One region of the Corallincola holothuriorum genome, then DNA from elsewhere that is predicted to be linked to it. Evidence: predicted binding sites of a transcription regulator. Region 1 holds the regulator's gene; each other region holds the start of a gene.
What was found. The regulator ArgR, encoded in region 1, controls arginine synthesis, uptake and breakdown. The targets are predictions, from matches to a motif close to ANTGAATANNTATTCANT.
Positions count from the first base shown of each region.

Region 2: DU002_RS01060 (citrate synthase) is a predicted target of ArgR. The motif match lies at 1,851-1,868, and genes of this name have one in related genera.
Region 3: argC (N-acetyl-gamma-glutamyl-phosphate reductase) is a predicted target of ArgR. The motif match lies at 4,008-4,025, and genes of this name have one in related genera.

Region 1 covers NZ_QPID01000005.1:169,758-174,857, forward strand. Annotated here, with positions in the region: gene ggt (gamma-glutamyltransferase) at 1-310, shown strand, start outside; gene DU002_RS09920 (TIGR01212 family radical SAM protein) at 388-1,317, shown strand; gene argR (transcriptional regulator ArgR) at 1,337-1,804, opposite strand; gene mdh (malate dehydrogenase) at 2,073-3,002, shown strand; gene ispB (octaprenyl diphosphate synthase) at 3,068-4,039, opposite strand; gene rplU (50S ribosomal protein L21) at 4,312-4,623, shown strand; gene rpmA (50S ribosomal protein L27) at 4,643-4,900, shown strand; gene cgtA (Obg family GTPase CgtA) at 5,033-5,100, shown strand, end outside.
Region 2 covers NZ_QPID01000001.1:227,002-232,101, forward strand. Annotated here, with positions in the region: gene DU002_RS01055 (hypothetical protein) at 1-388, shown strand, start outside; gene DU002_RS01060 (citrate synthase) at 458-1,741, opposite strand; gene sdhC (succinate dehydrogenase cytochrome b556 subunit) at 2,202-2,576, shown strand; gene sdhD (succinate dehydrogenase, hydrophobic membrane anchor protein) at 2,570-2,920, shown strand; gene sdhA (succinate dehydrogenase flavoprotein subunit) at 2,917-4,683, shown strand; gene DU002_RS01080 (succinate dehydrogenase iron-sulfur subunit) at 4,699-5,100, shown strand, end outside.
Region 3 covers NZ_QPID01000012.1:39,220-44,319, forward strand. Annotated here, with positions in the region: gene DU002_RS16840 (argininosuccinate synthase) at 1-980, opposite strand, end outside; gene DU002_RS16845 (ornithine carbamoyltransferase) at 995-1,909, opposite strand; gene argB (acetylglutamate kinase) at 2,040-2,822, opposite strand; gene argC (N-acetyl-gamma-glutamyl-phosphate reductase) at 2,819-3,859, opposite strand; gene ppc (phosphoenolpyruvate carboxylase) at 4,316-5,100, shown strand, end outside.

The DNA of each region.
Region 1 (5,100 bases):
GATGCATGCGCAGATCCTGGTCAATATGATCGATTTTGGTATGAATCTACAGGAGGCGGGGGATGCGCCACGTATTTTGCATACCGGCTCCAGTCAGCCCACAGGCGAACAGATGACAGATGGCGGGCATGTTAGTTTGGAGAACGGTTTTTCTGCTGGTACTCGCCGTACACTGCTGCAGATGGGGCATACCTTAAAAGAGGAGTCAGGTCCTTACGGTGGCTATCAGGCGATCATGCGCGATCTTGCAACCGGCGTTTACTACGGTGCTTCCGAAAGTCGCAAGGATGGGCAGGCAGCAGGCTACTGATCTCGGTTGATGATTTAGCCTGTAGGTTTGATCCTAAACAGTACAACTTCCTTGGCGGCGCCTACAATGGCGCCGCTATGCAGCATACTCCTCAACTTTTTCACAGCTTTGGTTACTATCTAAAGCAGCAGTTTGGTCGCAAGATCCGCAAGCTGTCACTGCACGGTGATTTTAGCTGCCCCAATCGCGATGGCACCCTTGGCCGAGGGGGCTGTACTTTCTGTAATGTCGCTTCTTTTGTCGATGAAACAGCCCGTGCAGCACCTATCTCTCAACAGTTACAGCTGCGCGAGCAAGAATTAAAGCGTAAAGCGGATGCTTATTTGGCGTATTTTCAGGCGTACACCAGTACCTATGGTGAGCAGGTTCAACTGCAAAAGCTGTATGATCAGGCGCTGGCGGCGAAAGATATTGTTGGATTGTGTGTCGGTACCCGTCCTGATTGTGTGCCCGATGGTGTGCTCAGGATGTTGGCGGAGTATCAGGCTCAAGGTCAAGAGATCTGGCTGGAGCTGGGGTTGCAAACGGCGAATGATCAAACCCTGAAGCGAATTAATCGTGGCCACGACTTTGCTGCCTACCAAGATGCTGTCACACGAGCCAAACATTATGGACTAAAAGTATGCACTCACCTTATTGTCGGTTTGCCAGGTGAAGATCAGCAAGATGCTTTGCAGACCTTGGATAAAGTGCTGACGGTAGGAGTGGATGGTCTAAAGCTGCATCCATTGCACATTGTTGAGGGGAGCGTGATGGCGAAAGCGTGGCGTGCTGACCGCTTGGCAACGATTAGTCTAGAAAGCTATGCAGAAACAGCAGCGAAGATGATCCAAGCGACCCCTGCGCAGGTGGTCTTCCATCGGGTGTCGGCTCACGCCCGTCCGCCCACTTTACTGGCGCCTGATTGGTGTGCGGATCGTTGGCTAGGGCCGCAAGCTATTGAAGCAATATTGGCAGCGGAAGGGGGGCAGGGAAGCGCAACGGCAGCCCCTTTTCGTGCTGCCTGAGTCGATTTAATGCACTGAGTTAGCTGGAAAAAGCGAACAGAGATTTGACGGCGCTGACCGTTTTGCTTATCTCTTTCACGTTGGTTGGCGTAATGAAAATAGTGTCATCGCCGGCGATGGTGCCGAGTATCCCTTCCGCTTTGCCTAATGAATCTAATAGTCGGGCAATCAGCTGAGCAGCCCCAGGACTGGTACGGATAACGATAGCGACTTCGTTGTTGTCGATATCTAAAACCAGGTTTTTAAGCTGACTAGAAGTGGTTGGAACGCCGAGTTCGATAGGTAGGCAGTACACCATCTCTTGTTTGGCATTACGTGTTCTTACTGCGCCAAACTTGCTTAACATGCGGGAAACTTTCGACTGGTTGATATTGATAAAGCCTTGCGTTTGCAGCGCTTTAACTATCTCCCCTTGAGAGCCGAAACACTCTTCCTTCAACAGGTTCTTGAACGAGCGGACCAAGTCTTCCTGCTTACCGTAATTCATGTCGTCGAAAGGTTATCTTCTGAAAAAGTTATGCAGTCATTCTGCATAAAATTGCAATATCCTGCAAGCTGCCCGTATCACAGCGGGGCAATTATTTTGGCACTAATGGTTTACGCTTGTCGCGCACTATCTGTTACGGGTTCAATCCGTGATCTGAGTTGTGTGACATTGATTGTATTTATCCCCTCCTTGGATTAATGTTTTTGCAGCCCTGTACTGGGTTGGAAAGCTATGTCTCCTAAGATTCTCCACAAGAAGGGAACCCCACATGAAAGTCGCTGTATTAGGTGCTGCTGGTGGAATCGGCCAAGCACTGTCGCTGTTATTAAAAACTCAATTACCTGCAGGCTCTGAATTAGCGTTGTTTGATATTGCACCAGTAACGCCAGGTGTTGCTAAAGATCTCAGCCATATCCCAACACAGGTAGCGATTGAAGGTTACGGTCAGGATGGCCTCAATGATGCTCTGAAAGGTGCAGATATTGTGATGATCCCTGCCGGTGTGCCGCGCAAGCCGGGCATGGATCGCGCCGATCTGTTTAACTTCAATGCCGGTATCGTTAAGAACCTGGTTGAAGCGATTGCCGAGCAGTGCCCTAAGGCTTGCATCGGTATTATCACTAACCCAGTGAATACCACGGTTGCTATTGCTGCCGAAGTACTAAAGAAAGCTGGTGTTTACGATCCGAAGAAACTGTTTGGTGTAACAACGCTGGATGTTATTCGCGCCGAAGCTTTTATTGCTGAAGCCAAAGGGTTAAACCCGGAAGAAGTGAACATCAATGTTATTGGCGGTCACAGCGGTGTCACCATTCTGCCTCTGTTGTCGCAGTTGGGCTTGGATTTCTCAGACGAAGAGATTGCCGCCTTGACTGATCGAATTCAGAACGCTGGTACTGAAGTCGTTGAAGCCAAAGCTGGTGGTGGCTCTGCTACCTTGTCTATGGGACAAGCAGCAGCACGCTTCTGCCTGTCTCTGGTGAAAGCGATGCAGGGTGAACCTGTGATTGAATGTGCTTATGTTGAAGGCCCTGGTGAACATACCAAGTTCTTTGCTCAGCCGGTTAAACTGGGTGCCGAAGGCATTGAAACTGTATTGCCATACGGTGACGTTAGCCCGTTTGAACAAGCGGCGCTGGAAGGCATGATGGATACGCTGCAAGGTGATATCCAGAAAGGCATTGAGTTTGCTGGCTAAGCCAGACGACAATAAGTAAAAAGGCGCCTGAAGGCGCCTTTTTTAATACTTGTTTGTTGAGCAGATTAGTGATCCCGTTGTACGGCAATACGTGCCAGCGCGATCAGTGCGCTTTTGTATTCGCTATCGGCGAGGAAATCCAGTGCCTTTACCGCTTTCATCGCTTCCTCGTCGGCCCGTAGACGGGTATAAGCAAAGGCATCGGTTGATTCAATGGCTGCGACAATATTCGGTAATTGCTCTACTTCGGCACCATGTTCGATGGCATGACGAATGATCTTCTGTTGTGCTTCAGTACCGACTTGCATGGCGCGGATCAGCGGCAGGGTCGGTTTACCTTCTGCTAGGTCATCTCCTAGATTTTTACCTAGGGCATCGGCGTCAGCGGTGTAATCGAGGAGATCATCAATCAGTTGGAACGCAGTGCCTAAATAACGGCCATAGTCCGCCATTGCCTGCTTATTGCTCTCCGATTCGCCAGCCAGCTCTGCCGCCAAGTGAGTCGCGGCTTCAAATAATTTAGCGGTTTTGCAGTAGATCACTTCCATGTAGCGCGCTTCATCGGTATCGGGATCGTTGCAGTTCATCAACTGCATCACTTCACCTTCTGCGATCACATTGGTGGCATCAGCGAGAACCTGCATAACGCGCATTGAGTCCAGCGTCACCATCATTTGAAATGCCCGGGTATAGAGAAAGTCACCGACTAGCACACTCGCCTGATCGCCGAACATGGCGTTAGCGGTCTTACGGCCACGGCGCATGGTTGATTCGTCAACCACATCATCGTGGAGCAGGGTGGCAGTATGGATGAACTCTATGATTGCAGCGAGGGTTTGGTGTTGTGTGCCATCATAGCCAACCGCGCGTGCGGCAAGGGTGGTTAGCAAAGGACGTAGCCGCTTGCCGCCACTATTGACGATGTAAAAGCCAAGTTGATTGATCAACGCCACGTCAGAGCTGAGCTGCTCCATAATTGCATGGTTTACTTGCTGCATATCGTCTTCGGCAAGTAACCGAATTTGCTCGAGATTCATGTCGCTCCTGAGAGGGTTGTTATTTTTATTGGCGGCAATTTTGCTACGGACTATAGAAAGGCCAGATTCTAGCGCTAAATGTTGCACTACAACAGCCTGATGTCGCGCCTTATCTGGCTTGAATGAGATATGGCTCAGTAAACTGAAATTAGCCTTGATCGTTGGTTATCTTTTAAGTAGAATGCGCGCCCTATTGTGATTAGTAAATCGTGTCCAGCCGACCAACAATGAAATGTCGATGCTAGGGCGCGTATACCAGCGGAGTTATAACCATGTACGCTGTTTTCCAAAGTGGCGGTAAGCAACACCGTGTAGCCGAGGGGCAAACCGTTCGCTTAGAAAAGCTGGACGCGGAGACCGGAGCTACTATCGAATTCGATAAAGTGCTGATGGTAGCAAACGGTGAAGATATTAAGGTGGGAGCACCTTACGTTGATGGCAGCAAAATTACTGCTGAAATCGTAACTCACGGTCGTGGCGCTAAGGTCAAGATCGTTAAGTTCCGTCGTCGTAAGCACTCTCGTAAGCAGATGGGCCACCGTCAGTGGTTCACTGAAGTCAAAATCACTGGCATCAGTGCTTAAGTTTCAGGAGTAGAGTCAGATGGCACATAAAAAAGCAGGCGGTAGTACCCGAAATGGACGCGATTCAGAAAGTAAGCGTCTGGGTGTTAAGCGTTTCGGCGGTGAATCAGTATTAGCCGGTAACATCATCGTTCGTCAGCGCGGAACTAAGTTCCATGCTGGTAACAACGTTGGTATCGGTAAAGACCACACTTTGTTTGCAACTGCCAATGGCAAGGTGCTTTTCGAAGTTAAAGGTCCTAAGAGCCGTAAGTATATTAGCATCGTTGCTGAATAAGCATTGATGTGGTGAAAAGGCCTCGCTTTGTGCGAGGCTTTTTTGTTTCTGCAGCCTGCCCAAGGGTTATGCTAAGGTTACCTTTGTCAGCCGAGCTCCAATATCGGCGCTGGATATTCCGAGAATAAGTCCATGAAGTTTGTAGATGAAGCAGTCATTCGCGTTGAAGCGGGAGATGGCGGCAACGGTATTGTCAGTTT
Region 2 (5,100 bases), on a different contig from region 1:
ATTTCCGGGTGAATTTAAGAAAGAATTTTTTTCCGGTAAGCCACTGTTGATGGTTTGCATTCTGTTGCCTTGGCCACTGCTATTGTTGGATTGGATGGTCGACCTTCACCCTGGAATGTTGTTCGGTTTTGTCAAGGACCTGCAGTTGTTTGGGGTGAGTGATCCAAATCGTTTTCAGCTTGCCTTCTATCTTTCTTGTTTGCTGACCTGCATTGTGTTTTGTTTGCGGATTATTATTTTGCTGGCGATGTCGTTGCCTGCTTTGGTGTTAGCCAACTGCTATCGCGTGCAGCAAAGAGTTCTGCATTGCTCTCATTGGTGTTGGCGTCGTAGCTCTGTGGCTGTTGTTGCTATTTTGGCTGGGGTCTACCTCAGTTGGATAGGTTAACAGTCACTAGTTTTTTTTAGACAAAAAAGGCAGCCGAAGCTGCCTTTTTTAATCTTTGAGCAAGACCAATCAACGTTCTTCTGTTGATTTGAATCCTTTATCTATTTCACCGATATATAGCTGGCGTGGACGGCCGATCTTCTGGCCTGCGTCACTCATCATTTCATTCCAATGAGCTATCCAACCAACCGTGCGTGACAGCGCAAAAATCACTGTGAACATATTGGTCGGAATGCCAATCGCTTTCAAGATAATACCAGAGTAGAAATCTACGTTAGGGTAGAGTTTCTTCGAAACGAAGTATTCATCTTCCAGCGCGATCCGCTCAAGCTCCATCGCTACATCAAGCAGAGGATCTTTGATCTTTAACTTATCGAGAACTTCGTGACAGGTTTCGCGCATCACAGTTGCTCGTGGATCATGGTTCTTGTAAACACGGTGACCAAAGCCCATCAAGCGGAAAGAATCATCTTTATCCTTCGCGCGTTCGATAAACTCAGGAATGCGGTCAACATTACCGATCTCTTCAAGCATGTTGAGGCAAGCTTCATTGGCGCCACCATGAGCTGGGCCCCATAGAGAAGCAATACCTGCCGCGATACAAGCGAACGGATTAGCACCAGAGGAGCCGGCCAAGCGAACGGTCGATGTTGAAGCGTTCTGCTCGTGATCAGCATGCAGGGTAAATATTCGATCCATCGCTTTAGCAACGATAGGATCTGGTGTGTATTCTGCACACGGTGTAGCGAACATCATGTAAAGGAAATTCTCTGCATAGCCGAGATCATTTCTAGGGTACATGAATGGCTGACCGACATTGTACTTAAAGCACATTGCGGCGATTGTTGGCATTTTAGAGATCAGTCGGTAGGCTGCGATCTCACGATGACGTTCATTGGTGATGTCCAATGAGTCGTGATAGAAGGCTGACATGGTACCAACCATGCCACACATGATAGCCATCGGGTGCGCATCTCGGCGGAAGCCCTGCAAGCATCGTGTGAGTTGTTCATTCAGCATCGTGTGTTCGGAAACAATACGGCTAAATTCTGCATATTGCGTTGCATTGGGCAGTTCGCCGTACAACAGCAGATAGCATACTTCGAGATAGCTAGCGTTGTTCGCTAAATCGTCGATAGCATAACCGCGGTGTTGCAGGATGCCCTTACTACCGTTGATGAAGGTGATCGTAGACTCGCACGATGCGGTCGAAAGAAAACCTGGGTCAAATGTGAAATAACCATATTTGCCGAGGGTTCTGATATCTATTACGTCATGGCCCGCGGTACCGGAAAGCACGGGGAGTTCTATCTCCTGGCCACCGACGTGAAGAACTGCTTTCTTCTCCGTCATTTCAGGATTCTCCTTATTGGAATTGTATGATGCTCCCAAAATTAAGCGCAGTATTATTAACCGCTGCATAGGGCAGCTGTCAATTATCTATGCATTAAATCCCGTCTTGGATGCATAATTTATCATTATTACAAGTTAGTACCTGATTACAACATCTCTTGAAACAAAGATCTATTTCAGAGGTGAATAGAATTCTCCCTGATACAAATCAAAATTTAAAGAATTGTAATAAAAAAATGTCGTGGATATACTGCCCACACTACGCCCTCAAACGTAGGCAGAATGCGGCTTTGGCGCGCCAAAATGGTGCTTTTCAAACAACTGTTTGTCTAAAATGTGATCCGCATATCATTTTTGGGGTAATAACTTTATATCCCGAAAGTAATATGATGGTTAGGGCGTAAAAAAATACGACATTAAAAAAATAAATAGAGGCTCTTAAGGGCCGAGTGAGTCGGATGTGAAAAAACAAAGACCCGTTAATTTAGACCTAGCAACAATTCGCTTTCCAGCGACGGCCATTGCGTCGATATTGCACCGCGTCAGTGGCGTCATTATGTTTGTTGCAATTGCTATTCTACTTTGGCTACTAAATATTTCTCTTACCTCAGAATCCGGATTTAATGAAGTAAAGGCGATGATTGATGGCTGGTTTGTTGGTTTTGTCCTGTGGGGCATTCTGACAGCGCTGGCATATCACTTTGTCGGTGGCATTCGTCACTTATTACAGGATCTTGGATATTTTGAAGAACTCGAAAGTGGTATTCGCTCTGCCCATGTAGGTTTTGCGCTCACCGCTGTTCTGTCTGTTTTGGCGGGGGTATGGGTATGGTAACTAATGCTGCTATGTTAGGCCGAAGTGGCGTGCATGACTTTGTCTTGTTACGTGCGTCGGCGATTGTTTTAGCTCTCTATTCAATTTTTATTGTCGGTTTTGCTCTTTTTACACCAGAGATGACCTACGGCGTATGGCACGGCTTGTTCAGCACATTAGCCATGAAGGTTTTCACTTTTCTCGCATTAATCGGTCTGCTTGTGCACTGCTGGATCGGAATGTGGCAAGTGTTAACTGATTACATAAAGTGCTCGGCGCTGCGTGCCGCATTACAGTTCTTCATTAATTTAACTGCAGTTGCTTACGTCGCCGCAGGTCTGTTTATTCTCTGGGGGGTCAAGTGAGCATTCCAACATTTGAATTCGATGCCGTCGTCATCGGCGCCGGTGGTGCCGGTATGCGCGCCGCACTGCAAATTTCTGAAGAGGGCAAGTCTTGCGCTTTACTCTCCAAAGTCTTTCCTACTCGTTCACATACGGTCTCTGCTCAAGGTGGCATCACCGTTGCGTTGGGTAATGCCCACGATGACGATTGGCAATGGCATATGTATGACACGGTAAAAGGTTCCGATTATATCGGTGATCAGGACGCCATTGAGTACATGTGTAAAACCGGCCCAGAGGCGATCATTGAATTAGAAAAGATGGGGCTGCCTTTTTCTCGCTTTGAAAATGGTCGTATTTATCAACGCCCATTCGGTGGCCAATCAAAAGCATTTGGGGGCGAACAGGCCGCACGCACGGCCGCTGCCGCTGACCGAACTGGTCATGCTTTATTGCACCTCCTTTATCAACAGAACATTAAGAACAAGACCAAGGTATTTAGTGAGTGGTACGCACTGGATTTGGTTAAGAACCAAGATGGGCACATTGTTGGTTGTACCGCCATTGATATCGATTCAGGACAGGTTGTCTATTTCAAAAGTAAAGCGACGGTATTAGCCACTGGTGGTGCTGGTCGGATTTATGCTTCAACCACTAATGCGCATATTAATACTGGTGATGGCGTTGGTATGGCGCTGCGTGCCGGGGTTCCGGTTCAAGATATGGAGATGTGGCAGTTTCATCCCACAGGTATCGCTGGCGCGGGCGTGTTGGTGACTGAAGGGTGTCGCGGTGAAGGTGGCTATCTACTAAATAAAGATGGCGAACGCTTTATGGAACGCTATGCGCCAAATGCCAAAGATTTGGCTGGCCGTGACGTTGTTGCGCGTTCGATTATGACGGAGATCCGTGAGGGGCGCGGTTGCGATGGCCCTTGGGGCCCGCATGCTAAATTGAAACTCGACCATTTGGGCGAAGAGGTACTTGAGTCCCGTTTGCCTGGCATTTGCGAGTTATCACGCACCTTTGCCCATGTTGATCCCGTGAAAGAGCCGATCCCAGTGATCCCAACCTGTCATTACATGATGGGTGGTATACCTACTCAGGTGAGTGGCCAGGCGATCACTGTTGATGCGCAGGGTAACGAGAAGCCTGTAATTGGTTTGTTCGCTGTCGGCGAGATCGCTTGCGTATCGGTTCATGGGGCAAACCGCCTTGGTGGCAATTCACTATTGGATTTGGTGGTGTTTGGTCGTGCGGCAGGTAAACACTTGGGTGAAGCGCTTGATGCCATGAGCGAATCCCGTGATGCCTCTGAGTCAGACTTGGAAGCCAGCTTAGCGCGTATGAATCGGTGGAACAGCACCCAGCAGGGTGAAGATCCGGTGCAAATTCGTAAAGACCTGCAGCAGTGTATGCAGTTGAATTTCTCAGTGTTCAGGGAAGGCAACGCGATGGCTGAAGGCATGAAAGAGTTGGGTGAGATACGCGAGCGTTTAGCTAATGCGCGACTTGATGATACGAGCCAGCAGTTCAACACCCAGCGAATTGAATGCATGGAGTTGGATAACCTGATGGAAACGGCTTACGCCACAGCTAAATCTGCCAATTTCAGAACGGAAAGCCGTGGCGCACATAGCCGTGAAGATTATCTCGAACGAGATGATGGTAACTGGCTGTGCCACACCCTCTATATGCCTGAGTCAGAAGAGATGCTTAAGCGAGATGTCAATATGACGCCTAAGCTGCGTGATGCGTTTCCGCCAAAAGCTCGTACATACTAAGGGAGTATCGCAGTAATGAAAGTCGTATTTTCGCTATACCGTTACAACCCGGACGTAGATAACGCGCCAAGCATGAAGGATTACACACTTGAAGTGCCTGAAGGCTCAGACATGATGGTGTTGGACGCTTTGATCTTGCTGAAGGAGCAAGATCCGACATTGGCATTTAGACGGAGCTGTCGTGAAGGCGTTTGCGGTTCCGACGGTGTCAATATGAATGGTAAGAACGGCTTAGCTTGTATTACCCCGCTGTCAGATCTGTTGGTTGGCGGCAAAGTGATTCTTCGGCCGCTACCAGGATTGCCTGTTGTTCGTGATCTGGTGGTTGATATGGCTCAGTTCTATGAAAACTATGAACGTATCAAACCGTACCTGATTAACGATGGTAAACAGCCGCCAGCACGTGAACACCTGCAG
Region 3 (5,100 bases), on a different contig from region 1:
TTCAGTGGCGTGAACCAACGACCGTCATACATGACGTGAGAAAACTCCACCGCAAGTTGGTCACGGAACTTACGTGAGTTCTTATCCAGAATCAGTTCGTCGATACCACGCAGCGCCGCCATGATCACGGTGCCGCCTGGGGTCTCATAACAACCACGCGACTTCATGCCGACTAAACGGTTTTCCAAAATATCGACACGACCCACACCATGGGGTGCCGCGAGTTCGTTCAATTTCACCAGCGTGTCGTAAGGGCTAAGCGCTTCACCATCAACAGCAACAACGCGGCCTTTTTCAACGGTCAGGGAAACATACGCTGGGGTATCAGGGGCTTGCTCAGGCGCCGTTGTCCATGCCCAACAGTTTTCTGTCGGCTCGTTCCACGGATCTTCCAGCTCGCCACCTTCGGTGGAGATGTGCCATGCGTTCGCATCACGGCTATAGATCTTGGTCAGGCTGGCAGTACAAGGGATGTCGCGCTCAGCTAAGTAGTTCAACAACTCTTCACGGCTGGACATAGTCCACTCACGCCAAGGGGCGATCACAGCCAGTTGCGGTGCCAATGCGGCGTAGGTGCTTTCAAAACGAACTTGATCATTACCTTTACCGGTACAACCGTGGCACAAGGCGTCTGCGCCTACTTTCAAAGCCACTTCTACCTGAGCTTTGGCGATGATAGGACGCGCCATCGAGGTACCCAGCAAGTAGCTACCTTCGTAAACCGCACCCGTAGTCAGGCTTGGATACACGTAGTCCGCTACGAACTCATCTTTCAGATCGACGATATGACATTCACTGGCGCCGGATGCCAGTGCTTTTTCTTCCAGACCTTCAAGCTCTTCATCACCCTGACCTACATCAGCAGCGAATGCGACCACTTCACAGCCATCATAGTTTTCTTTCAGCCAAGGAATAATGGCTGAGGTATCGAGACCACCGGAATAGGCCAGTACGACTTTTTTAACTTGTTGCTTACTCATGTTTGCCATCACCCTTACTTTAATAATTCCAGCATTACTGAATTTTGTGCCCACATGCGGTTCTCCGCCTGCGGTAATATTAATGATTGTTCGCCATCCAACACCTCAGAGGTCACTTCGTACTCGCGATGTGCCGGTTGGCAATGCATAAAGAATTTCGCGCCAGTATTCGCCATCAACTCAGCATTGATCTGATATGAAGAGAACACGGCTTTAATCTGATCCAATGGCGTGCTGTCACCCATCGACACCCAAGTATCGGCATAAATGGCGTCAACACCGTTGAGCGCACTCAACTCACTGGAGATAGTCAGCTTACCGCCAGTACGCGCATTGATTGCCTGACAATCAACCACAACCTGACCATCCACGTTATAACCTGGAGGACAGACCACCACCATTTCAGCACCGATCTGCGCCGCCAACAACATCAGTGAATGGGTCACATTGTTGCCATCACCGACATAGGCCAGTTTCACTTTTGACGGATCGCCAAGCTTTTCCTGTAACGCGAGAAAATCGGCCAATGCCTGACAAGGGTGATAGAGATCGCTCAGTGCATTGATCACCGGAATAGAGCCACCCGTCGCAAGCTGCTCCAACGTACTCTGCTTAAACACACGCGCTACGATGCCATCGGCCCAGCAGGAGATATTCGCGCCGAAGTCTTTTACGGTTTCCCGTGCACCTAGCTCACCATTTTGCTGATCCAGATAGACCGCGTGGCCACCCATTTTATTTAAACCGATGTCGAAACTCACCCGCGTCCGCAGCGATGGCTTCTCAAATAACATCACCACACTTTTGCCTCGCAAGGCATTGGCGTAATCCTGAGGAGCAGCCTTAATTTTTGCGGCTTGATCCAGCAAATGAAGGATCTGCTCTTTATCGAGATCCTTCAGTGTTAACAGGTGATTTAATGGTTTCATCTAACACTCCATCATGTCTGCGGCTTCTCGCCTCTTCTTGCAGACATCTGTTTCGTTCTTTCTCGTATGCCATCAAGATGGTATACGCATTAATTCTTTTGCTGTGTTTTGCTGCTTAACGCGATGCAGCCTAGCCCAGCACCTTAGTGCCTACCGGCTTACCAGCCAACAGGTCGGTCAATTTTTCTGGCTCACGCCAGCTGGCCACAGCAATACTGCGACCGAGCGTTCGTGCGGCTTGCAGTGCAGCCTGCACCTTAACAGCCATACCATCGGTGATCACACCCTCAGCAACCAGTTGATCGGCTTTTTGCTGATCAATTTCTGGGATCAACTGACGCTCACCATCGAGAATGCCTTCGACATCGGATAACAGCACCAGTTCCGCTTGCAGTAATTGACACAACGCCAGCGCAGCCTGATCGGCGTTAACATTCAACAACTGACCTTCGCGAGATACGGCGATAGAACTAATAATGGGTGTATAGCCATTATCGACCAACAACTTCAACAAGGCCGGATCACCCGCTGAGCCATCTTCGCTGCACTGCCCGACACACCCTAATGCAGGATCGAGTACGCTGGCTTCGACAGTGAACGCATCGCCGATACAAACACCCACCGCTTTCATGCCCGCATTCAGGCCATAAGCTAATAACTGTTTATTGCTGGTGCCCGCTAAAGCGCCGGTGATCACAGCCATCTGCTCCGGTGGCGTGATCCGCAGGCCATCTTTCTTTTCACTGACCATGCCCATGGCAGCCAACTGCTGTTCAACGATACAGCCGCCACCGTGAATGATCATCACTGGCCGCAAACGCTGAACGTCCGCCAAGGCTGCAAACAGTGCTTGCAATGCCTGAGCATTTTCCAGCAAGGCACCGCCAACTTTAATCAGTACCGGAGCACTCATAGCGCAGCCTTCTTACTTATCGGATAATTGGTTAAACCAAAACGAATATTGGCGCACTGGATCGCTTGTGACGCGGCGCCTTTTAGTAGATTGTCGATAGCCGAACCAATCACGATATGACCGCTTTCCAAATCGGCTTTCCAGCCGATATCGCAATAGGGCGTATTGGCCACACCACCGATGCTTGGCCAATGACCTGGCGACAGCTGATTATACAAACGCACCGCTGGCTTACCGGCATAGGCGTGGTCATAGGCTTGGTCAATTGCTGCTGCCGTCACCCCATCCGCCAGTTGAGCGGTGATAGTAGCCACGATACCGCGAGGGAAGTTGCCAAGATGTGGCGTAAAGATAACTGAATTTCCCAAATGCAGAGCGATCTCAGGCTGATGCCGATGATTAAGGACGCCATAAGGGTTGTAGCTGACTTCACAGAAACTATTCACCATGCTGGCTTTACGCCCAGCGCCAGATACACCGCTAACAGCGTTAATCACCGGCGTAGTCTCTGCTTTAAGCAAGCCCGCTTCCTGCAAAGGCTTTAACGCCAACAGGCTAGCAGTAGGGTAGCACCCCGGCACAGCAACCAATTGAGCGTGACTGATCTCAGCCGCATTCCATTCTGCTAAGCCATAAACGGCCTGCTCAAGCCATTCGGGGGAGTCATGGGTAAAGCCATAAAACTGGTCATAAGGCGCGGCCGTATCAAAACGGAAACCACCAGACAGATCCATGACCGTGACGCCAGTTTCCAGCAAGCCGGGCGCCAGAGCCACTGAGACCTTATGATCCGTGGCGAGAAAAACCAGATCCACGCCTTCAGCGGCTTTGGCTACATCGGCTGTGGCCAAGGGTGTCAAAGGCAGGTTTAGCTGGCCGAGATAGCGTCGATGAAGGGTTCCTAATTCGGTGTCGGCATCAGCACTACGCTCTGATACATAGATAGCCTTAAGCGTCATCTGTGGATGCTGCTCAACCAAATTTGCTAATTCGGCGCCGGTATAACCACTGGCACCGATAATGGAACATTTCACCATCTGTTTTTGCCCCTCCGCAAGGAACCCTAACTATAGTTGTTCTAACCTTACTCACTCTTCGATTGCTTATCGTATTCGCCTTTCCAGTCATTGGAACTGCCATACTGGCTGATAAAGAATGAGCCTTATGTTGGCAAAGCTAAATCAAAATGACTTCTTATGCAAGATATCTGCATTTTTATTGGGTTTATTCATTTTTCGCAGCAGCCATTGAACTGGAATGTAAACTTTACGTATATATAACGAAAAATAGGCACCATCGCGCGACTATTAACCATTCGCTAAGTTGCATAATTATTAAAATCGGGAGTTAACATATGCACTAGTGCACATTGCACGCAGTTTCCTTTATTATTTGAACCTCTAAAGTTTGTTTTGTGGCAAAAAGCTATCCAGCTTTGCGCGATAGCCTTGCCGGTTTTTTGCTAGCACACATGCACATAAGGTATTACCAGTATGGATAAATACGCGGCGCTAAGAAGCAATGTCAGCTTCCTCGGCACCCTACTGGGTCGAGCGATCCAGCATGACATGGGTGACGCCTTTCTCGAAAAAATTGAGTCGATTCGACAATTGTCTAAAGGCGCCCAGTCTGGTTCGGAGCAAGACAGAGCAGCCCTTATTGATATTCTGAACTCTCTTGGCGATGAAGAGCTGCTGCCCGTTGCCAAAGCGTTCCAACAGTTTCTTGCCCAAGCCAATATGGCAGAGCAGTTTCACACCATCTCTCGTGATGGGCGGCAACAGGTAGACAAGCCAGATCCTTTCGGCGAACTGTTTGACCGTTTGCACGCACAAGAGGTGTCTGCAGATGAGATCATTGATGCGCTGACCACGCTCAATATTGAATTGGTATTAACCGCGCATCCAACTGAAGTGAATCGTCGAACCCAGATCAACAAGTATGTGCAAGCGGCGCACTGCTTGGGAGATTTGGAAAGTCCACTGAACACAGAGCGGGAAAAAGGCTTGGTTGAAAACCGCCTAGAGCAGTTGATCACCCAGGTGTGGCACACCAACGAGATCCGCGACCAACGCCCGACCCCTGTAGACGAAGCCAAGTGGGGCTTCGCCGTTATCGAACACTCGCTTTGGGAAGCGGTACCGAGCTTTCTACGTGATCTCAACGCGGAACTGGATAGTCGCTTTGGCCGAAAGCTTCCGGTCGATGGCGTGGCACCCATTCGTTTTGCCAGTTGGATGGGCGGCGACCGTGACGGTAACCCGTTTGTTACGGCCAA